3 regions of the Gibbsiella quercinecans genome follow, and region 2 is predicted to be linked to each of the others. Evidence: riboswitches for the same ligand, from Rfam matches in the RefSeq annotation. Region 2 holds a riboswitch; each other region holds the start of a gene.

The links. A riboswitch is a leader RNA that binds a small molecule or an ion and turns the genes downstream of it on or off. The one in region 2 is predicted to bind thiamine pyrophosphate.
Region 1: it holds a riboswitch for thiamine pyrophosphate, as region 2 does, so the genes downstream of both, thiC (phosphomethylpyrimidine synthase ThiC) here and thiB (thiamine ABC transporter substrate binding subunit) in region 2, are expected to answer to the same signal.
Region 3: it holds a riboswitch for thiamine pyrophosphate, as region 2 does, so the genes downstream of both, thiM (hydroxyethylthiazole kinase) here and thiB (thiamine ABC transporter substrate binding subunit) in region 2, are expected to answer to the same signal.

What each region holds. Positions count from the first base shown of each region.
Region 1 covers NZ_CP014136.1:2,210,911-2,218,671, reverse strand. The annotation lists gene ACN28Q_RS10290 (thiazole synthase) at 1-563, opposite strand, end outside; gene thiS (sulfur carrier protein ThiS) at 565-765, opposite strand; gene ACN28Q_RS10280 (HesA/MoeB/ThiF family protein) at 762-1,526, opposite strand; gene thiE (thiamine phosphate synthase) at 1,531-2,169, opposite strand; gene thiC (phosphomethylpyrimidine synthase ThiC) at 2,162-4,099, opposite strand; TPP riboswitch at 4,213-4,326, opposite strand; gene rsd (sigma D regulator) at 4,391-4,912, opposite strand; gene nudC (NAD(+) diphosphatase) at 5,002-5,769, shown strand; gene hemE (uroporphyrinogen decarboxylase) at 5,813-6,877, shown strand; gene nfi (deoxyribonuclease V) at 6,849-7,595, shown strand; gene ACN28Q_RS10245 (YjaG family protein) at 7,635-7,761, shown strand, end outside.
Region 2 covers NZ_CP014136.1:1,894,906-1,902,666, reverse strand. The annotation lists gene thiP (thiamine/thiamine pyrophosphate ABC transporter permease ThiP) at 1-1,201, opposite strand, end outside; gene thiB (thiamine ABC transporter substrate binding subunit) at 1,177-2,163, opposite strand; TPP riboswitch at 2,221-2,352, opposite strand; gene sgrR (HTH-type transcriptional regulator SgrR) at 2,401-4,062, opposite strand; gene sgrT (glucose uptake inhibitor SgrT) at 4,155-4,328, shown strand; gene ACN28Q_RS08825 (sugar efflux transporter) at 4,465-5,652, shown strand; gene ACN28Q_RS08820 (DASS family sodium-coupled anion symporter) at 5,752-7,224, shown strand; gene leuD (3-isopropylmalate dehydratase small subunit) at 7,269-7,761, opposite strand, start outside.
Region 3 covers NZ_CP014136.1:4,071,859-4,079,619, forward strand. The annotation lists gene ACN28Q_RS18680 (AAA family ATPase) at 134-1,222, opposite strand; TPP riboswitch at 1,611-1,713, shown strand; gene thiM (hydroxyethylthiazole kinase) at 1,750-2,544, shown strand; gene thiD (bifunctional hydroxymethylpyrimidine kinase/phosphomethylpyrimidine kinase) at 2,541-3,341, shown strand; gene gutQ (arabinose-5-phosphate isomerase GutQ) at 3,737-4,708, opposite strand; gene srlR (glucitol operon DNA-binding transcriptional repressor SrlR) at 4,701-5,474, opposite strand; gene gutM (transcriptional regulator GutM) at 5,557-5,913, opposite strand; gene srlD (sorbitol-6-phosphate dehydrogenase) at 5,963-6,742, opposite strand; gene srlB (PTS glucitol/sorbitol transporter subunit IIA) at 6,753-7,115, opposite strand; gene srlE (PTS glucitol/sorbitol transporter subunit IIB) at 7,140-7,761, opposite strand, start outside.

The DNA.
Region 1 (7,761 bases), 320 kb from region 2:
CTGGGGGCGCCGATGCCGGCGTCCACCACTACCGGCACCTTGGCCTGCTCAATGATTATCTCCAGAAAGTCGCGGGTGCGCAGGCCACGGTTGGAGCCGATCGGCGCGCCGAGCGGCATCACCGCTGCGCAACCGGCTTCCTCTAACCGTTTGCACAGCACCGGATCGGCGCCGCAGTACGGCAGCACCACGAACCCTTCTTTAACCAGGGTTTCCGCGGCTTTCAGCGTTTCGACGGCGTCGGGCAGCAGGTATTTCACGTCCGGGTGGATCTCCAGCTTGATCCAGTGGGTGCCAATGGCTTCGCGCGCCAGCCGGGCGGCGAACACCGCTTCCGCTGCCGTTTTGGCGCCGGAGGTGTTGGGCAACAGCTTAATGCCCAACTGCTGCAACGGAGCCAGAATGGCGTCATTGCCGCCTTGCAGATCCACACGTTTCATCGCCATGGTCACCAACTGCGAGCCGGAAGCCTGTATTGCAGCCAGCATCAACGCCGGCGTCGCGAACTTGCCGGTGCCGGTGAACAGGCGTGAGGTAAAAGAAGTATCGGCGATTTGCAACATATCAGCCTCCGGCAATCGCTTGAAATAACAGAATATCATCGCCATCCGCTACCAGATGGTCGGCCCATTCGGCGCGCGGGATGATGGTTTGATTAATTGCCAATGCGGTGCCGGGCTGCTGGTATTCCAACTGTTCGAGCAGGGCATTGACGGTGAGCGGCTGCGCCAGCGCAATCGGCCGTTCGTTGAGCGTGATCTTCATACGGCACCTCCGCAGACCGGGCAGTTGCCGGCCTTGCTCAACTGCAGCGTGCTCCAGCTCTGCTGCCTGCCGTCAAACAGCCGCAGTTTGCCGCTTTGCGTGCAAGGCATACCGACCAGCATTTTGATGGCTTCCAGCGCCTGCAACGTGCCGATCACGCCCACCACCGGCCCCAGCACGCCGGCGGTGCGGCAGTTGCGCTGCGGCTCGGCTTGCTCCGGGTACAGGCAGGCATAGCAGCCATGGGGATAGGGGGGCTCAAGCACCAGCAGTTGGCCGCTGAAGCCGACGGCGCTGCCGCTGATCAGCGGCTTGCCCGCCGCCACGCAGGCCGCATTGACCGCGTGCCGGGTGGCCATATTGTCGCAACAGTCGAGAATCAGATCGGCGCGTGCTACGGCGCGCGCAAGCGCATCGCCCTGTAGCCGTTGTTCGATGGCTATCGATTCCACCAGGGGGTTCAGCGCCTGCAATTGCCGCTGTGCCAGCCGCGCTTTGGCCTGCGGGATATCGGCGCTGCGATACAGGATTTGCCGTTGCAGATTCGTCAGGTGCAGTTGGTCGTCATCGGCCAGCAGCAGGGTGCCGACGCCGGCGGCGGCCAGATAGAGCGCCGCCGGCGATCCCAACCCGCCAAGCCCGACGATCAGGACGCTGGCCCGTTTTAACCGTTCCTGCCCTGCCGGGCCGATATCTTCCAGCAGCAACTGGCGGCTGTAGCGTAAAAATTCGCTATCGGAAAGTGTCGCTTCGTTATGCATCGCGTCACTCCTTGCCTTCAATCAGCCGCAGCAGTTCGGCGGTGGCGGCGCGCCAATCCGCGGCCTGGGTAATGGCGCTGACCACGGCGATGCTGCCCACGCCGCAGGCTAATACGCCAGGCACGCGATCAATGCTGATGCCGCCGATCGCCACTGTCGGGTAGCCGGATAACCCCGCAACGTGTCGTTTCAGTTCGGCCAACCCTTGTGGGGCCGAGGGCATCTCTTTGGTTTGCGTCGGGAAAATATGCCCAAGCGCAATGTAAGAGGGGCGCACGGCAATGGCCCGTTTCAGCTCGGCGTCGTCATGGGTGGATACCCCCAGGCGCAACCCTGCCCGATGGATGGAGGCCAGATCGGCGCTATCCAAATCCTCTTGGCCAAGATGGACGCCATAAGCCTGATGTTTGATCGCCAACCGCCAGTAATCATTGATGAACACACGGGCGTTGCTGCGCTTGCCAAGGGCGATAGCGGCGGCAATGTCGTCTTCCACCTGCGCTTCCGGCTGGTCTTTGATGCGCAGTTGCAAGGTGGTGACGCCCGCGCCCAGCAGGCGTTCAATCCATTCCACGCTGTCGACCACCGGATACAGGCCCAGCCTGTGCGGCGTTGCCGGGAAAGCGGATGCGAATTCAGTCATGGTTTTCCTCCTGCAGCGCGCTCGCGCTGTGGTACAGCTCGCTACCGCGGGCGCGGAACTCGCTGGACATCTTTTCCATGCCGGAAAGAATCTCAATCGGTTTGGCGGCTTCCTGGGCGGCGGCGTAGTCGCGCACCTCCTGCGAAATTTTCATCGAGCAAAACTTCGGCCCGCACATTGAGCAAAAATGAGCGACCTTGCCGGACTCCTGCGGCAGGGTTTCGTCGTGGTAGGCGCGTGCGGTTTCCGGATCCAACGCCAGGTTGAACTGATCCTCCCAGCGGAATTCAAAGCGTGCCTTGGACATGGCGTTATCGCGGATCTGCGCCCCTGGGTGCCCTTTAGCCAGATCGGCGGCATGAGCGGCGATTTTGTAGGTGATCAGCCCCTGTTTCACGTCCTCTTTGTTCGGCAGCCCCAGGTGCTCTTTGGGCGTGACGTAGCACAACATCGCGCAGCCGAACCAGCCGATCATGGCCGCCCCGATGCCGGAGGTGAAGTGATCGTAACCCGGTGCGATATCGGTGGTCAGCGGCCCCAGGGTGTAGAACGGCGCCTCGTGGCAGTGCTCCAGCTCTTCGGTCATATTGCGGCGGATCATCTGCATCGGCACGTGCCCCGGCCCTTCGATCATCACCTGCACGTCATATTCCCAGGCGATTTTGGTTAATTCCCCCAGGGTGTGCAGCTCGGCGAACTGGGCTTCGTCGTTGGCGTCCTGGATGGAGCCTGGGCGCAGGCCGTCGCCCAGCGACAACGCCACGTCATAGGCGGCGCAGATCTCGCAGATCTCGCGGAAGTGTTCATACAGGAAACTTTCCTGGTGATGCGACAGGCACCATTTCGCCATGATCGAACCGCCGCGCGACACGATGCCGGTCAGGCGCTTGGCGGTCATCGGCACATAGCGCAGCAACACCCCGGCGTGGATGGTGAAGTAATCGACTCCTTGTTCCGCCTGCTCCAGCAGGGTGTCGCGGAACATTTCCCAGTTTAGGTTTTCCGCCACGCCGTTTACTTTCTCCAGCGCCTGGTAAATCGGCACGGTACCAATCGGCACCGGGCTGTTGCGTAAGATCCACTCGCGCGTTTCATGGATGTAGCGGCCGGTGGAGAGATCCATCACCGTATCGGCGCCCCAGCGGGTCGACCACACCAGCTTTTCCACTTCTTCCTCAATGGAGGAAGACACCGCCGAATTGCCGATATTGGCGTTGACCTTCACCAGAAAATTACGGCCAATGATCATCGGTTCAGATTCGGGGTGGTTGATATTGGCGGGGATGATGGCGCGGCCGGCGGCCACTTCCTGGCGCACGAACTCCGGTGTAATGGCCGGTGGCAGGTTTGCTCCCCAAGATTGCCCCGGATGTTGCTGGCGCAATACCGCGCCGCGGATGCGTTCACGGCCCATGTTTTCCCGGATGGCGATAAACTCCATTTCCGGCGTGATGATGCCGCGGCGGGCATAGTGCAGCTGGGTGACGCATTTGCCCGGTTGGGCTTTGCGCGGCAGCGGCAGGTGTTCAAAGCGCAGGTGATCCAGCCCTTCGTCCGCCAGGCGCTGTTGGGTAAAGCCGGAGCTAACGCCATTGAGGGTTTCGGTGTCGTCGCGTTCGGTGATCCAGGCGGCGCGCAGTTTCGCCAGGCCATGACGCACGTTCAGCTCAGCATCGGGATCGCCGTACGGGCCGGCGGAATCATAAACCGGGATCGGTTCGTTCTGTTCGTATTGGGGCTGCTCTTTACTGCCGCCGATGAGCGTGGGGCTGAGCTGGATTTCCCGCATTGGCACCTGCAAATCGCTGCGCGAACCCTGCAGGTAAATACGACGTGAATTGGGAAAGACAACGCCTTGCAACGAATGAATAAACTGCTGCGCGTCGTCGCGCTGTTGTTTACGGGCACGGGGCTTGTTTATCGTAGACATAGCAAATTCCTACCAGTGTGGTGAGTTGGGAAAATTGCTTGTCTGGAGCTCGGAGGGAGTAACGATGGTGGCCGGTAAGCAGGTCCCCGGTGGTGTGGGGCGCCCTGGCACGGCAATAGATTACTCTTGTTCCCTTCGCGGGTGTTAACCCGATCAGGTTCCGCGGATCCCGAATTAACGGTCTCAGCCTGGCTGATAAACAGCGCTAGGCACTCCGACAAGATGCCCTCAGTATAGGAGGGTGATTAGAAACTACAAGTGCTACCCGTCATGTTTTGGCTTGGCCGGTGGTTAATGTTGCACCGGGCGCTCCAGCATGTCGGCGGGGTTCGCCGCCTGCCGATTCTGCTGCCAGGCTTGCACAGCTAATTGAATCAGCTGATCTTCCAGCTCAAAGCGCGCCTCAAGCATTTCGCCAATATCGGACAGCGACTGATGAAACGCCAGGCAAAGATCGTCATCCATCTCGGCTTTGCTATAACGATCGTGAAATGCCATTATTTGTTCAGTGTTGTGCTGTAGTTTTGGATAAATGCGCGTTGCCTGCGTGCTCTCCAGGCTGGCCGCCCCTTCAACCTGCTGAATGATTTTATCGTAGATATGAAAGTGCCCCGCAGAGAGATAATCCAACAGGTTATGGCACAAGTTCTCCAGCGCTTTTTCATTCAGCGGCGTATGCTTCCCTTTATTCGGTTTAACGCCGACCAGGGTGTAATAGGCGACCAGTAACTGTTTGCGGGCCTGCAACCATTGATCAACCAGGTCATTATTGCCGCCCACATTTTGCGTCAGGCTTTCCAAACGGTTGAGCATATTGGGCTCCCTGCGTGAATAATAAATTTTTAATGTAAAACATTAGGATCGGTAGAGTGTCAGTAAAGCAGAGGTTGTGCAATAACGCTATGGAATTTGCATTAACAGGTAATGAACAGGGCTGGTGGATCGTCAGCCAGCAAAGCAAGCTTTGGTTGCCGAACGGCGAGCTGCCGTTTGGCTCGGCGCAACAGTTTTCGCTGCGCGGCCTTTTGGCACGCCAGATCGGCGAATGGGAAGGCGCGCCGGTGTGGCTGGTGCGCCACGGCATGAAGCAGGGGATGAGCTCGGTGCGGCAACTGCTTGAGCAGGAGCGCGGGCTGTTCCAAATGGCCGGCCGCGGGGTGCAACTGGCGGATTTTTACCATTCCCACCGCTTCTGTGGCTACTGCGGCCACGAAATGCATCATAGCCGCACCGAAAGCGCCTGCCTGTGCGCCAACTGCCATCAACGCTACTATCCACAGATTGCTCCCTGCGTGATCGTGGCTATCCGCCGCGGTGATGAGATTCTGCTGGCGCAGCATGTGCGGCACCGGGGCGGCATCCACACCGTGCTGGCGGGCTTTGTGGAAGTGGGCGAGACGTTGGAGCAGGCGGTGGCGCGCGAAGTGATGGAAGAAAGCCGCATTGAAATCAAAAACCTGCGCTATGTGGCTTCGCAGCCCTGGCCGTTCCCCAATTCGTTGATGATGGCGTTCATGGCCGATTATCATCAGGGCGAACTTCAGCACGATCCCTCAGAACTGCTGAGTGCCGGCTGGTATCGTTACGATCGTTTGCCGATGTTGCCGCCGCCGGGCACGGTGGCGCGCCGGCTGATTGAAGACACGCTGGCGCTGTGCCGGGCAGAATAATGTACACTATTTGCGATAAATTACAGGCCAATAGGAACCCTAGATGACCGAGTTGAAGAACGATCGCTACCTGCGCGCGCTGCTGCGGCAGCCGGTGGATGTGACGCCCGTATGGATGATGCGCCAGGCCGGCCGCTATTTGCCGGAGTACAAGGCCACGCGTGCCCAGGCGGGGGATTTCATGTCCCTGTGCAAAAACGCCGAGCTGGCCTGTGAAGTGACGCTACAGCCGCTGCGCCGGTATGCGCTGGATGCCGCGATCCTGTTCTCTGACATTTTGACTATTCCTGACGCCATGGGGCTGGGGCTGTATTTTGAAGCCGGCGAAGGCCCGCGTTTTACCCACCCGATCGCCTGCCGGGCCGATGTGGACAAGCTCCCGGTGTTCGATCCGGAGATCGAACTGGGCTATGTGATGAACGCGGTGCGCACCATCCGCCGGGAACTGCAAGGCGAAGTGCCGCTGATCGGTTTTTCCGGTAGCCCATGGACGCTGGCCACCTACATGGTGGAAGGCGGCAGCAGCAAAGCCTTCACCAAGCTCAAAAAAATGATGTATGCCGATCCGCAGGCCCTGCACCTGCTGCTGGATAAGGTGGCCGACAGCGTGATCCTGTATCTGAATGCGCAAATCAAGGCCGGCGCCCAGGCGGTAATGCTGTTTGATACCTGGGGCGGGGTGCTGACGGGCAGGGACTACCGTGAGTTCTCGCTGCACTATATGCACAAGATCGTCGATGGCCTGCTGCGTGAAAACGAAGGCCGCCGTGTGCCCGTCACCCTGTTCACCAAGGGCGGCGGGCAGTGGCTGGAAGCGATGGCCGCCACCGGCTGTGATGCGCTGGGGCTGGACTGGAGCACCGACATTGGCGAAGCGCGCCGGCGCGTAGGCGATAAAGTGGCGCTGCAGGGCAATATGGATCCTTCCATTCTGTATGCGCCGCCGCCGCGTATTGCACAGGAAGTGGAAACCATCCTGGCCGATTTTGGCCACGGCGAGGGGCATGTGTTCAACCTGGGCCACGGCATCCACCAGGATGTGCCGCCGGAACACGCCGGCGCTTTTGTGGAGGCCGTCCATGCGTTTTCGGCGCAATACCACCGCTGAGGCGGGCGAGCAGAGTGTGGCCCTGTTCGACATCGCGCCATTGCGCGCTGAGCAACTGCAACGCGCGGCCAGCGTGATCCGCCATGATGATTTCCTGGCGGATCCGCCGGCGTTGATTGCCGGCGCGGACGTGGGGTTTGAGCAAGAAGGCGCGGTAACGCGCGCCGCCATCGCCATTCTGCGCTATCCTTCCCTGGAGTTGGTTGAGTATCAGCTCGCGCGCATTAGCACGACGATGCCCTATATTCCCGGTTTTCTGTCTTTCCGCGAATGCCCCGCGCTGTTGGCCGCCTGGGATAAACTGCAGCAGAAGCCGGATCTGGTGTTTGTCGACGGCCACGGGATTTCGCACCCGCGCCGCTTGGGCGTCGCCAGCCATTTTGGCCTGCTGATCAATGTGCCGACCATCGGCGTGGCGAAAAAGCGCCTGTGTGGGAAATTTGAGCCGCTGGGCGACGCGGCGGGCGCGCAAGCGCCGTTGATGGATAAAGGCGAGCAGATTGGCTGGGTATGGCGCAGCAAGCTGCGTTGCAACCCGCTGTTTGTCGCCACCGGCCACCGGGTGAGCGCCGACAGTGCGCTGGCCTGGGTGCAGCGTTGCATGGCTGGTTACCGCTTACCGGAGCCGACGCGCTGGGCCGATGCCATCGCCTCGCGCCGCCCGGCGTTCCAGCGTTGGCTGGCGGCGCATCCAGAGGTGCCGCCATGCGCGAATTAGGTTACACTGCGCCGCATATCATACGTAAGAGAAGAAACAATGCTCCGTAACCCCATTCATTTACGTTTGGAAAAGCTTGAAAGCTGGCAACATTTGACCTTTATGGCCTGTCTGTGCGAGCGTATGTATCCCAATTATCAGGTGTTTTGCCTGCAAACCGGGTTCG
Region 2 (7,761 bases):
GCAGGCCGAGGGTATCGTTCAGCAGCAGGAAAAAGCCGGTGGCCAGGACAATGCCCGGCATCGCCAGGATCACCATGCCGCTCAACTCCAGTGCCTGCCCCCAGCGCAAACGCTGCCGAAGTTTCAGTTCCCGGCTGCTCCACAGCAACAGCATCGTCAGGGTGACGCACAGCAAACCGGCAGCGATCGCGATGCGCAACGAGGTAAACAGCGCCTGCCAGAGGATCTGCTGTTGCAACACGCTCACCAGCGCCTGATTGGCGCCGTCGGCAATCACCGCCAGCAGCGGCGGCAGCAACAGCAGCAGGGCTGCGGTTATCAGCAGGCCGTCGGTGATGCGCCGCTGCAGGCTGTCTTCCGGGTTGCGCCAAAGCGCCGCCTGGGTCGCCCCCACCGGCAGCGCCTGGCTCAGGCGCTGGCTAAGCAGCACCAGCCCCAGGCAACAGGCCATCTGGATCAACGCCAGCAGGGCGGCGCGGCTAAGATCGTAGTCGTAGCTCAGCGCCTGATAAATCGCCAGTTCAATGGTGGTGGCCTGCGGGCCGCCGCCCAGCGCCAGCACGGTGGCAAAGCTGGCGAAGCAAAGCATGAAGATCAGCGCGCCGCTCGGCAGCAACTGGCGCCGCAGCGCGGGCCATTCGACGATGCGAAACTGCTGCCAGCCGTTCATGCCCAACTGGGCGGCCAGTTGGCGCTGTTCTACCGGGATATTTTCCAGCGCTTGCAGCAGCAGGCGGGTGGCGAGCGGGAGGTTGAAGAATAAATGGGCCAGCAGGATGCCCTGCAGGCCGTAAGGAGAGAAGTGATATTCCACGCCCAGCCAGCCGCACAGGGTGGCCAGCCAGCCCTGGCGGCCATAGACGCTGAGCAAGCCGAAGACCGCCACCAGCACCGGCAGCACCAGCGTCATGGCGCACAGCCGCAACAACATCGCGCGGCCGGGAAAGCGGCGCCGATAGAGCGCGCGCGCCAGCCAGATGGCAGGCAGCACCGAGATCAACGCGGAAAGAAGCGCCTGCCAGAAGGTGAAGCGCACCACATGCCACAGGTAGGCGTCGTGCCAGATTGCCGTGGTGTTGCTTGCCGGCGCGTGGTGCCACAGCGCGCCTATCGCCAGTGCGGCGATCAGCACGATCAGGCCGGCGGCCAGCAGGCCTGGCCGCAGCCAGCCGGGAATTAGCGGCTTACTGCGTTTTGCCATGCCCGGATCCACTCCCCTCGGTGTTGCGCCACATCTTCAGCACTGTACTGCAGCGCCACTTTCGGCACCGGCATTTGGTCAAAACCGGCCGGCAGCGTGGTGTTGATCACCGGGTACATCCAGTTACCGGTAGGAATGGTGTTTTGGAACGCCGGGGTCACCATGAACTGTAAAAAGCGCTCTGCCAATTGCGGATGCTTGCTGGCCTTCAGCTTACCGGCCACTTCCACCTGCAGATAATTGCCTTCGCTAAAGCTGGCAGCGGCATAACTGTCTTTCTTTTCTTCAATCAGGTGGTAGGCCGGCGAGGTGGTATAGCTAAGCACCAGATCGCCTTCCCCTTTCAGGAACAGGCCGTAGGCTTCGCTCCAGCCTTTGGTGACGGTGACGGTTTTTTTCGCCAACTGTTGCCAGGCCTGCGGCGCGCTGCCGCCGTACACTTTCTGCACCCACAGCAACAGGCCAAGCCCCGGGGTGCTGGTGCGCGGATCCTGATAGATGATTTTCCAGGGCTTATCGCTGCTCACCAGTTCTTTCAGACTCTGCGGCGGGTTTTTCAGTTTGTCTTTGTTGTAAACGAAGGCGAAGTAGCCGTAGTCGAACGGCACGAAGGTTTTATCATGCCAACCGCCGGGCAGCGTCAGCTTGCTGGTATCCACCGCGCTTGGCGCAAACAGGCCGGTTTGGCCTGCGGCCTGCAGCAGGTTGTTGTCCAGCCCCAGCACCACGTCGGCCGCGCTGTTTTTGCCCTCCAGCCGCAGGCGGTTAAGCAGCGAAACGCCATCCTCCAGCGCAACGAATTTCAGTTCGCAGCCGCAGTCTGCCTCAAAGGCTTTTTTCACCGCCGGGCCGGGGCCCCAATCGGCGGCGAAGGAATCATAGGTGTAAACCGTCAGCGTTTCTTTAGCCAACGCCGGCGCGCTGGCCAGCAACAATAGGCAGGGAAGTAATTTTTTGACCACTTTGCACTCCTGGGCGATAAGGGGCAAAGGTATCTGAGGGTGGGGTGAATGGTTAGTCAACGCGCCATGCTCAAATCCCTCCGCCGGTATGGACCGGATCAGGTTCGACGGGTTTGTTCTCAGCGGAAGAGATTGCCGCACGCCGGATAAACGCGCGCCGGGCACCTTTCCGCACCCCGTTGAGACGGCGTTATTGTAAAGATTAACGCACGTCGGCGAAAGCGGCTTCTTTCTTTGTTAGGCCTCAGGTGGGGCGAACCAGGCGGATTTAAAGTCAAACCAGCCCAGCGTATTCATCCGCACCCCGCGCATGCTGCGCTGGCCGTGTAACTGCAGCCAATGGTGAAATAACGGGTGTAGCTGATGGTGATGGACCAGGCGCCGACAGAATTCCGCCAACGGCAGCATATTGTCGTGCCACAGAGCGGCGTCCTGGTGGAGATCGTCATTCATGCAGTGCTTCAGCAGCGGCAGTTCATACAGCGTAGCAAAGAGCGAGAATTCCAGCGGCAGATAGAAATTTGCACTGCCCAGCCACAAATCGCTGACCGCGTTGCCCTGGTGCCAGGTAGCGTAGTCCACCACCTGAATATTCAGCCGGATGCCGTGCTGCGCCAGCAATGGCGCGATCGTCTGTTGGATGGCCTGGAATTCCGGGTGCTCGCTGTAAAAGGTCAGCGTCAGTTCGCGCAGGCCGGCGGGTTTTGGCTGCCGGGAAGGCGCACGGCAATGATGCCAGCGCGGCAATATGCCGTAGGCCGGCGACCAGTAGCGTTGATACTCCGGCCCGGCATTGTTCAACAGGGTGATTGGGTTAATCAGTTCGCACAGCCAACTGCGGGTGGCTTCATCCGCAGCCAGCGGCGAGCGTTGGTCGAATAACAGAAAGTAACAGCCCTCTTCCAGCCGGCTTTCCAGCTCATTTTTGCCGGTATCGTCCGCCTGCAACTGCACGCCCGCATATACCAATTCCTCGGTGATTTCCGGCAGTACCCAGATATTGACCTCGTCGATCAGGGCGCGGTAGCCGAAATAATCATCGAAAGCGTGAATCTTCATTTGGCTCTGGTGATTGCGCACCACCCGATAGGGCCCGGTGCCGACCGGGTGGCGGGCAAAGTCCGGCAGGCTTTGCCACTCATGCGGCAGGATCATGGCATGCACGCTGCCCAGCAGCCAGGGCAGCCAATAGTCTGGGCGGTGTAAGTGCACGTCGATCACATAAGGGGTGGGCGACGCGACCTTGGCCAGATGGGCGAACAAGGGTTGCGGGATCAGCCGGGTCAGCGAAGCGATCACGTCTTGCATTTCCAGTTCACGGCCGTGATGGAAATGAATCGCCGGGCGCAGGTAAAAACGCCAGTGCAAGGGTGTGATGGCTTGCCAGTGATGGGAAAGGTCGGGTTCCAGTTCCCCGTTTTCCTCATTTATCCGCGTCAGGCCATTAAAGATTTGCCGGGCCAGGTGGGTTTCCGAGCGGCGCAACGGCGAGCCGGGCAGCAGGTTATACAACTGGCGATAATAGAGCACGCGCAGGATATGCTTGCCTTGGCGGAAGCTGCGCCCCAGTTGGGAGAGCAGCATCTGGCGCACCACGTTTTTATCGCCGACCAGTTGCACCAGTTGATCGATCTTATCCTGCTCCAACAGTTCTTCGGCCCGCTGCTGCTGCAACGCCAGCCCGGTGTAATGAAAGGTGAGCTGCGAACGTTTGCCGCGCCCGGCTTCCGCTTGCCAGGTCAGCCAGCCTTGCTGCTGCATGGCGCTGAGCAGCGAGCGCACGTGGCGGCGCGAGCAGCTCAGCACCTCTGCCAGTTCTTGCAGCGTGGTTTCCATAGGCTGGCCGTGGCAGCACTGCCACAAGCGGATGAACTGCTGTTGCAAACGTGGGCTGGACATAAAAGAGGAACTCTCCGCGATCGATTCGTCAATTTATCTTTCCCTATATTACGCCGATAATTTTCCTCAATGAAGGCGTGGGGAGGTGGCTTATGACCGTTTTCTTATCTAAAGGTTTTTATCAGCGTTACTTTGACGCGGTTCGCCGCCAGAAGGCCGATTGGCTGAGCGTGGTGCCGGAACAGGCAAGGCTGGATACGCTGGCGCATTTAACCCAGTGGGATATGAGCAAACTGAGCGACGAGGAGTACCGGAAGCGTCTGTAATCGACCATCTTAAATGTTTCTGAGTAATGGTGCATTTCACCAGCCAGTGGGGCCATCCCACTGGTTTTTTTATTGCTTTATTCTCTTAGTGGCCTTCTGTAGCATGGGGTCTTCGCTTCAGCTCAGGGATGAATAAATGAAAGTTTCCCGCTGGTCGCCACGTCGTTTTAACCCCGTATTTGCCGCATTCCTGATTCTGGCCTTTCTGGCCGGTATCGCCGGTGCGTTGCAGGCACCAACGTTGAGTCTGTTTCTCACCACTGAAGTGAAGGTCAGGCCGCTGTGGGTGGGGCTGTTTTATACCATTAACGCCGTTGCCGGCATTATCGTCAGTTTTCTGCTGGCGAAACGCTCCGATACCCGTGGCGATCGGCGCAAGCTGATTCTGGTGTGCTGCCTGATGGCGGTGGGCAACTGCGTACTGTTCGCCTTCAACCGCGACTACCTGACGTTGATTACTCTGGGCGTGTTCCTGGCCGCGGTAGCCAATACCGCGATGCCGCAGATTTTTGCGCTGGCGCGTGAGTATGCGGACAGCTCGGCACGCGAGGTGGTGATGTTCAGCTCGGTGATGCGCGCCCAGCTTTCACTGGCCTGGGTGATTGGCCCACCGTTGTCGTTTGCTCTGGCGCTGAATTACGGTTTCACCGTGATGTTTCTGATTGCCGCGGGCATTTTTGTGCTCAGCGCGGTTTTGGTGTGGTTTGGGCTGCCCACGGTGCCGCGCGAAGCGCAAACCGGTAGCCTGAATGCCTCGCCGATTGCGCCGCCCAGCGCCTGGCGTAACCGCGATGTGCGGCTGTTGTTTTTGGCCTCGATGCTGATGTGGACCTGCAACACCATGTACATCATTGATATGCCGCTGTATATCACCCGCGAGCTGGGGCTGCCGGAAAGGCTGGCGGGGCTATTGATGGGCACGGCTGCCGGGCTGGAGATCCCGGCGATGCTGGTAGCGGGTTATCTGGTTAAACGCTTTGGCAAACGCAACATGATGCTGTTCGCCGTTGCGGCGGGCGTGCTGTTTTACGGCGGGCTGGTGCTGTTCAAATTCAAGACGGCGTTAATGGTGCTGCAACTGTTTAACGCCGTTTTCATCGGCATTGTCGCCGGTATCGGTATGCTCTATTTTCAGGATTTGATGCCAGGCCGGCCGGGGGCGGCCACCACCATGTTCACCAACAGCATTTCGACCGGGGTGATCCTGGCCGGGGTGCTGCAAGGCATGCTGGCCGAAGCCCTGGGCCACTACGCGGTGTACTGGCTGGCGCTGATTCTGGTGACGGCTTCACTGTGGCTTTGCGCCCGCGTGCGGGAAGTGTGAAATCCGATGTCTGGATAACGCTCTTGCCTTGCCGCATTTATCCCCATTGGTATCCGCCAACCTTTTCATTCTGTGCTAACTAATAATAATGAGTCGATAATGGATAAATTAACGCCGCTTAAACCCATACCCTCGTTGTTCGCAATCGCTGTTACTCTGGTTATCTGGTTTGTTATCCCCGTTCCTGACGGGGTTGCCCCTAACGCTTGGCATTTGCTGGCATTGTTTATCGGTACCATTATTGCCATTATCGGCAAGGCAATGCCGATCGGCGCGGTTTCTATCGTGGCGATCGCGCTGGTGGCCCTGACCGGCGTTACCCATCCCGGCAACCCGGAGGCGGCGCTTAGCGACGCGCTAAGCGGGTTTTCCAACCCGCTAATCTGGCTGATTGGCTTTGCGGTGATGATCTCCCTTAGCCTGAATAAAACCGGGTTGGGCGCGCGTATCGGCTATTACTTTATTTCCCTGTTTGGCAAAAAGACGCTGGGTATCGCTTATGCGCTGACGCTGGCGGAAATTACGCTGGCGCCGGTGACGCCGAGCAATACCGCGCGCGGCGGCGGTATTATTCACCCGATCATGCGCTCGATTGCCGATAGCTTCGGCTCCAGCCCGGAACTGAAAACCTCCGGCAAGATTGGCCGCTATCTGGCGCTGACCACCTACAACATGAACCTGATCACCTCGGCGATGTTTGTTACCGCCACGGCTCCTAACCCGCTGGTGGTCAGCCTGATTGCCAAGGGCACCCACGACAGCGTGCAACTGTCATGGGCGATGTGGGCGATAGCGGCGCTGGTGCCGGGGATTGTTTCACTGATCATCATGCCGCTGGTGGTGTATTTGATGTATCCGCCGGAAATCAAAAGTACCCCGGATGCGCCGCGTTTTGCGCGGGAGAAACTGCATGCCTTGGGGCCGGTGACGCTGCCGGAAAAAATCACCCTGGGGGTTTTTGCCCTGCTGCTGTTGCTGTGGGCTGGCATCCCGGCGATGATTTTTGGCCCGCAGTTTGCCATTAACCCCACCACCACGGCGTTGATCGGCCTGGCTATCCTGCTGATGACCGGGGTGTTGAACTGGCAGGACATTTTAAAGCACAAAGGGGCATGGGATACCGTGGTGTGGTTCTCGGCGCTGGTGATGATGGCCACCTACCTGGGCAAGCTGGGGCTGATTGCCTGGCTGTCGCATACCGTCGGCAGCGGTATTGATCATATGGGGATGAGCTGGGTCGGCGGCATGCTGCTGCTGACCTGTGTCTACCTGTATTCCCACTACTTTTTTGCCAGCACCACCGCGCACGTGACCGCGATGTTCGCCGCCTTCTTTGCCGCCGGTATGGCTCTCGGGGCGCCGCCGGCCTTGCTGGGGCTGTTGCTGGCTTTTTCATCTTCGCTGATGATGTCGTTAACCCACTATGCCACCGGCACGGCGCCGATTGTATTTGGTTCAGGCTATGTCACGCTGGCGGAATGGTGGAAAACCGGCTTTGTGATGAGCGTGGTCAACTTGCTGATCTGGATGGTGGTCGGCGGGCTGTGGTGGAAATGGCTGGGATACTGGTAATAAAAAACTCACCCGCCTGGGGGCGGGTGAGGGGATAAGCCTGCTTAGTTCAAAAATGCCGGCTGTTGCGCTTCGTAGCGGGAGATATCCGCTTCGTGCTGCAGCGTCAGGCCAATGCTGTCCAGGCCGTTAATCATGCAGTGGCGGCGGAAGCTGTCGATTTCAAACGGGTAGCTGTGGCCACCGGCTTTGACCACCTGGTTTTCCAGATCGACAGTGAACTCGGTGCCTTCGTTATCGGCCACCAGCTTGAATAGCGTATCCACGTCCTGCTCGCTCAGCGTCACCGGCAGCAGCTGGTTGTTGAACGAGTTGCCGTAGAAGATATCGGCAAAGCTTGGCGCGATCACCACTTTAAAGCCGTAATCGGTCAGCGCCCAAGGCGCGTGCTCACGGGATGAGCCGCAGCCGAAGTTCTCGCGCGCCAACAGGATGCTTGCCCCTTTGTAACGCGGTTTATTCAGCACGAACTCCGGGTTGGGCTGCTCACCGGCGTCATCCAGATAACGCCAGTCGTTGAACAGGTGTACGCCGAAG
Region 3 (7,761 bases), 2.2 Mb from region 2:
TATTTTTTAAATAAAATCCGGGTGTCCCGATCTTGTTGTCGGGATTTTTACTGGTACCCAAAAACATAAACACTTTCCACTCTTCTTTAGTGGCTGTTGCAACTATCCCTATATTAAATAATTTCTATCTATCTCATGTTTTCCTTGCTGAAGTTTGTCCTTCATCAATTGAAAGCTCGTATAATTGAAATTCAATATGTTTACTTATTAATTCAGCCAGTTGAGGTGAATGGCTTGTAAGCCAGATTTGTGAATATTGACTGGCTTCTGATATTAAATTTGCTAACGCAGGTAGCATTTGAGGGTGAAGGCTATTCTCTGGTTCATTGAGTACAATTAATGAAGGCGGGCGTGGGCTCAACAGAGCCACGGCCAGGCATAAAAATCTGATAGTGCCATCAGACATCTCGTTTATATGCAGTGGCCGAGATAATCCTTTACGATTCATCATCATGTTAAATCTGGCTTTGTCATTTATGCAAAAAAAGGAACACTCTGGGAAAGCGTCATGCAGTATCTCAGTTAAAAGTTCAATGTGGCCAATTTCGACAATGGTTTGATAAGCAGCGGCAAGATTTCTACCATCACTGGCTAAAATTGGCGACCTAAATCCAACTTGTGGTTGCCTAATTGCGGATTTTCGCGAAACGTCAAATTCATGATAAAAACGCCAATTACGAATAGTCTCTTTGGTCTGCGATATTTCGGGATAAAGATGTGGCTCACTGAGTTGGCTAAATAAAGATTCATTTTCATAAATATAACCTGCATGTGTTACTTTATCTCCATTTATATCAGATAATACTACGGCTTGATTTTTCCTGCGTAAGATCTGAGACGATGGTCTACGATTATATCCAGCAAGCCATATGTTTTCTTCTTTTATCACTGGATCTAATTCGAAGAGTGTTTTAAAGCGAAGTTTGTCTGGAAAACCGATCTGCAGTTCATACTCGAAGTCTTCCGTTTCGCATGATAACAGCAACCTGCGAGCGCTGTGGTTTGATCTCGAAATCCCTGTCCACATAGCATTTTCTATGCCACCTTCATCACTTAACAACGACGAAAGCTGATTTGTAGCTGCACCGGATAAAAGGTGAATAGCTTTATAAAGGTTTGATTTCCCACAGCCATTTGGGCCAAAAATGATATTAAGCTTATCGAGTTCCAATGAGAGGTTTTTAATCGAGCGATAGTTCTCTATATGGATGTTTTTTATCATGTTAAATCACTCTCTGCGCATTATTTTCGTTAGTGAAAATAGTTCATACCTTGAAAGGAGAAGCAAAAGATAACCGCCGCTTTGATTTTGATTCATTACCTTCCTTAACGAATTTATGTTGTTATCTTTATCATTTTCGAAAAAAAGAGTAAAAATAAATTTTGCCAAATAGTTTACTCATTGTGTCTGCACATCAAAGCTAGGTCGTGCCCGCCTATGCGCAACCTACCCCCTTTGTATACATATCTGCATGCTTGGTAATGTTTTTATCTACGTTATGGCCAAGCTTTCTGTATCCCGCCACATGCCACCAATGATTTACAACCCTTGCCGCTGGCAGTATCCTGTTTAGAACTTAATAAAGTTTTAAGTGAAAATTTACAGATTTATCAAAGACTCGGGGTGCCTTTGTGCAATGCGCATTGGCTGAGATTTTACCCGTATTACCTGAACTGGATAATGCCAGCGTAGGGAAGTCTCGGTGCCCCAACCGGTGCCCGCCTTCTTGAACGCCGGTTGGGAGGATTATGAACGCTCGACCAGATACCTTAGCCGGCGCACGCGCCGCGGCCTGTTTCCACCAATTCAAACAACACCCACCGCTGGTGCATTGCCTGACCAATGATGTCGTGCAGTCGTTAACGGCCAATGTACTGTTGGCGTTAGGCGCTTCGCCGGCGATGGTGGTAGAGCCCAGCGAAGCGGCGGAGTTCAGCGGCATTGCCAGCGCGCTGCTGGTGAATATTGGCACGCTAACCGAAGCCAGTGCAGCAGCCATGCTGGCCGCCGTTAAGGCGGCGAACCAGGCGGGTACCCCTTGGGCGCTGGATCCGGTGGCGGTGGGTGGGTTGCGCTATCGCACCGAGTTTGCCCGGCAATTATTAACGCTAAAGCCGGCGGCAATTCGCGGTAACGCATCGGAAATTATGGCGCTGAGCGGCCAGCGGGGCGGTGGGCGCGGGGTGGACAGCACCGACGATTCACTGGCGGCACTGCCCGCTGCGCAGGCGTTAGCAAGTACCAGCGGCGCCGTGGTGGCGGTAACCGGCGAAATTGATTATGTCACGGATGGTGTGCGCAGTTGGGCGGTAACCGGTGGCGATGCGCTGATGACGCGGGTCGTGGGTACCGGCTGTTCACTGTCTGCGGTGGCGGCGGCGTTTTGTAGCCTGCCGGGGGCGCGCCTTGATAACGTCGCGACGGCCTGCCGAGTGATGGCGTTATGCGGTCAGCGGGCCTGCGCGATAGCGGCGGGGCCAGGCAGTTTTACGCCGGCCTTCCTCGATGCGTTGTACCAACTGCGCGCGGAGGATCTGCAATGAAACGGATTAATGCGTTGACGATTGCAGGCACCGATCCCAGCGGCGGCGCCGGCATCCAGGCAGATTTGAAAACCTTCTCGGCGCTTGGCGCATACGGCACCAGCGTGATTACCGCGCTGGTGGCGCAGAATACGCGTGGCGTGCAGTCGGTGTATAACATCGCGCCGGAATTTGTGGCGGCGCAGATGGATTCCGTGCTGAGCGATGTGCGTATCGACAGCGCTAAAATAGGCATGTTGGCCAATGCCGAGATCGTGCAGGCAGTGGCGGAACGTTTGCGCCGCTATCAGCCGCCTTTTGTCGTGCTGGATACGGTGATGCTGGCTAAAAGCGGCGATCCCTTATTGGCGCCGGAGGCGGTGGCGGCCATCCGCCAGCTTCTTTTGCCGCAGGTGGCGATAATTACCCCGAACCTGCCGGAGGCCGCCGCTTTGCTGGGCTGCGCCCCGGCGGAAAACGAACGGCAAATGCGCGAGCAGGGCAGAGCGCTTTTGGCCCTAGGGTGCAAAGCGGTGTTGATCAAGGGCGGACATTTGAGCGAGCAGGAAAGCCCGGATTGGTTGTTTAGCGCCGAAGGGGAGCGGCGTTTCACCGCGCCGCGCGTTGCCACGCGCCACACTCACGGCACGGGCTGCACGCTGTCTGCGGCGCTGGCGGCGTTGCGGCCACGCCATGCTAACTGGGCGGAGGCGGTGGCAGCAGCTAAGGACTATCTGCAAAAGGCGTTGGAACAGGCGGATACGCTGGAGGTCGGGCACGGTATTGGCCCGGTGCATCATTTCCATGCCTGGTGGTGATTGCGGTTTCCATTCTGGTTTCTGCCAGTGGAAGGGGGCAAGGGTTTTCCCCTCACCCCGGCCCTCTCCCAAGGGAGAGGGGGGCAGAGTTGGCCTGGGGCGTTTTTCCCCTCACCCCGGCCCTCTCCCAAGGGAGAGGGGGCAGAGTTGGCCTGGGGCGTTTTTCCCCCTCACCCCGGCCCTCTCCCAAGGGAGAGGGGGTAGAGTTGGCCTGGGGCGTTTTCCCCCTCACCCCGGCCCTCTCCCAAGGGAGAGGGGGCAGAGTTGGCCTGGGGCTTTTTTCCCCCTCACCCCGGCCATCTCCCAAGGGAGAGGGGGCAGAGTTGGCCTGGGGCGTTTTTCCCCCTCACCCCGGCCTCTCCCAAGGGAGAGGGAGCAGAGTTGGCCTGGGGCGGTTAGCTAATTCCGGCCTGGTGCAGATCGTGCAGGTTGATGGCGCCAACCAGCACGCCATCCAGATCAACCACCGGCGCGGCGCTGATATGTTGCTGATGCAGCGCTTCCAGCGCCTCGCCCGCACGCCACTGTTCCGGCAGGCGGTAGCCGGGGCGGGTGATCGCCGGGGCCAGGCTGTCGTTAAGTGAGTTGCCTTTGACCAGCCAGCGGCGCAGGTCGCCGTCGGTAAACACCCCCACGACTTTTTGCTGTGCGTCGCATACCGCCACCAGCCCAAGCCCGGTGCGGCTTAGCTCCAACATGGCGGCCATTATGTCGGCATCTTCACTGACTTTGGGCAGGCGATCGTCGGTGCGCATCAGGTGATGCACGCGGTTAAGCAGGCGGGCGCCCAGGCTGCCGCCGGGATGTGAACGGGCGAAATCCTCGGCGTTGAAACCACGCTGGCGCATTAGCGCCATGGCTAACGCGTCGCCGATCATCAGCGTGTTGACGGCGCTGGAGGTGGGGGCCAGGCCCATCGGGCAGGCTTCGCGCTCCACGCTGATATCCAGCAGGCAGGCGGCGGCCTGCGCCAGCGGCGATTCTTTACCGCCGGTAATGGCGATCACCGGGATCTGGCTTTCCGCCAGCAGCGGCAGGATCAAATCCAGCTCTTTGGCGCGCCCGGAATAAGAGATAAAAATCACCACGTCTTGTTTGCTGATCATGCCCAGATCGCCGTGCAGCGCTTCCGCCGGGTGGACGAAAAAGGCCGGCGTGCCGGTGCTGGCGAGTGAAGCGGCGATTTTCTTGCCGATATGGCCGGACTTACCGATGCCGGAAATCACCGCTTTGCCGCGGCAGTGCAGCAGCAGCTCACAGGCACGTACAAAGTTGCCGTCCAGCCTGGCCAACAGGCGCTGCGCTTCGGCCAGTTCGATCTCCAGGGTTTCGCGGGCAAAATTGAGTAGCGCATCGGCTTTATGCATTGCGGCCTCCAACCAGAATGGTCTTGATCCCTCTTTCCTGCAGGGCGGTGAGGTAATCCGGGGGAATGTCATTATCGGTGATTAAGGTATCAACCATGCCCAATTCGCACACCACGTTTGGGCTTTTGCGGCCGAATTTGGAGGAATCCACCAGCAGGATGATGCGGCTGGCGGCTTCGCACATGGCCTTGCTGACGTTGTGTACTTCGTTGAAGGTGGTCACGCCGGCGTTAAGGTCCACCCCATCGGCGCCGATGAACAGTTTATCGAAACTGAACTGATGAAAGGCGGATTCCGCCAGGCTGCCGTGGAACGAAGCCGATTTTTTGCGGTAGGTGCCGCCAGGCATCAGGATGGTTTGATCGTTATCCAGCTCCACCAGCGCGTTAACGATATGCAGGCTGTTGGTCATTACCGTGATGTTGTTGAACTGCGCCAGGTGCGGCACCATTTGCAGCACCGTGCTGCCGGCGTCGAAAATCAGCGAATCGCCGTCGTTGATCAGTTTGGCGGCGGCATGGGCAATCTGGCGTTTTTTTTCGGTATTGATGTGGGTTTTGCGATCGATGGGCTGATCGCCGTCATCGCGGCTGAGCACTACGCCGCCGTAGGTACGGATAACCGCGCCTTCCTCCTCCAGCAGGGTGAGATCCTTACGGATAGTGGTGCCGGTGGTGGAGAAATGTTCGGCTAAAACGTCTACCGCCGTTTTGCCATGCCGCTGTAGATACTCGAGGATGGCGGCCTGCCGCTGCTTTGGTTTCATAGCGATTCCTGTTCACAAGAGTTAAACATTCCCTCCAGCGAAGTGTTCACTATGAAAGGTAATGTCTTTTAATGTGAAAATATCATGTTTTCGGTGCGATCGCTAACGTTAGTGCTATTTGGCATTGCCGATCCTTAGGGAAGATCACATTCGGGCGTAAATCCCGCTGATGTAAACCATGCAGGCGGGGAAGGGGCTTGGGTTGGGCGAAGATGGTCAGGCCGCGCATAATCATGCTGCCGCACACCCGCTGTTGGGCGTCAAACGCCAGCGCCAGCACCACGCGCGGGCGCATCCGGCCGCCGCTGCGCCCAACGCCGACGGCGCCAAGCCGGCAAAGCCGCGCGAATGCACGGTTGAAACGTTGTAACTGCCACCAGCCGAGGGCGATTTGCATCAGCCAGGCGATAATAGCGAAAGTAATCAAGGCGCTGCTCATGGTTGCTCCTGGATACGTGCCCCGGCCAATCGCGGCCGGGGCGTTAGGGTTAAAACATCACCTGGCCGCCGGTGATGTTGATTGACTGGCCGGTGCAGTACGCGGCTTTATCGCTGGCGTAGAACAGCAATGTGTTCAGCACGTCCTGGTAATCACAACCGCGTTTCAACGGCACTTTATCGATATAGTACTGTTCAACCTCTTCCGGTTTGATGCCGAGCTTTTGCGCATACTGTGGCAGCAATGACTGGAACATCGGCGATTTCAGCAGGTTGCCCAGCATCAGCGAATGAACGGTAATGCCGTATTCCGCCAGATCGAGCGCCAGCGACTGGGTCAACCCCACGCCGCCGAACTTGGCGGCGCTGTAGCCGGAGTTGTGCTTGCTGCCGACCTTGCCGGATTTTGAATTGATCTGGATGATGCGGCCCGCCACGCCGTCGCGGATCATCAGGCGAGAGAACTCGCGGGCGCAGAGGAAATACCCCACCAGGTTAACTTGCAGCGAGCGATCGAAATCCCCCAGCAGGAAATCGGTGATCGGCGCTGCCTTGGCGAGGCCGGCGCTGTACACCAGCAGATTCGCCCCGCCGAAGGCGTTATCCACCGCTTGGGCCAGCGCGATGACGCTGGCCTCATCGGTGGCGTCGGCCTGGAACCCCACGGCGCTGCCTGCGCCGTACTCTTCATTGATTTGCTGTGCCACCTGATGGGCGTTGTCGGCATTCAAATCGGCCACCGCCACGCGATAACCGGCCTGTGCCAGGCCTTGGCAAAGGAATGCGCCTAACGTTTGGCCACCGCCAATCACTACAGCTACTTCAGACATGGTCTACTCCTTATGCGATAAATTTCAGCGTACTGCCTAACGGTATATCTGCCGGCGTGGGGCCGGATACGTGGATTGAGCCGGGAAATTCTGCTAACGCTTCACCATCGAAGCGCACCGTAACGTGGCCCAGTTCGCGCAGGTTTTGGGTGGCGACGCTACCGACCGCAGTGATCGGGTAGCGCCGCTCGGCCAGTTCCATCACGCCGCCCACCTGCAGTTCGCCGGTGGTATTGCCGTGCTGATGGATAAAGCAAAATGCTTCGATATCGGCGGGGGCGCCTTCCCTAAAAGTGATCAACATATCGTCCTGCAGTGCGTCACGCGCGCAGCCGCCGATGTGTGTGATAGTGGTTTGGAAAATAGTGTTCATAGCACGTTCTCTGCAGAGTGGAAGTTACTGATAAATAAAGGCCGAAGCCGCCCAGGCAATCAGCACGGTAGGGGCGCCGGTCAGGAAACGGCCGACCAGTACGGAAGGCACCCCAACGCGCACCGTGTCCTGTTTGGCTTCCGCCAGCGACAACCCCACCGGGATGAAATCGCAGGAGGCCTGGGCGTTAATGGCAAACAACGCCGGCAACGCCAACTGCGGCGGGATATGGCCAAGGCCGATCTGCACGCCGACCAGCACGCCGATCACCTGAGCGATTACGGCGCCTGGGCCAAGGAACGGGGAAAGCAGCGGGAAGGAGCAGATCAGCGCCAGCGTCACCAGCCCGATGGGGCTGTTGGCCAGCGGCGTCAGGCCGTGCGCGATGAAATCGCCCAGGCCAGAGGCCATGATGATGCCGATCAGCGCAGAGACGAACGCCATAAACGGCAGTATGGTTTTCAGCACGGTGTCGATGGTGTCGCGCCCGGCCTGGAAGAACACCGCCACCACCGAGCCCATTCCCATCCCCACTTTGGCCAGCAGGCCATCGCTCTGTTCGGTGATTTTCTTGCTGGTGTCGTAATCGCGGGCTTTGGGGGCGTCTGCTACCGGTGCAGCGCCTGCTGCCGCTTCGCCTTCCTGG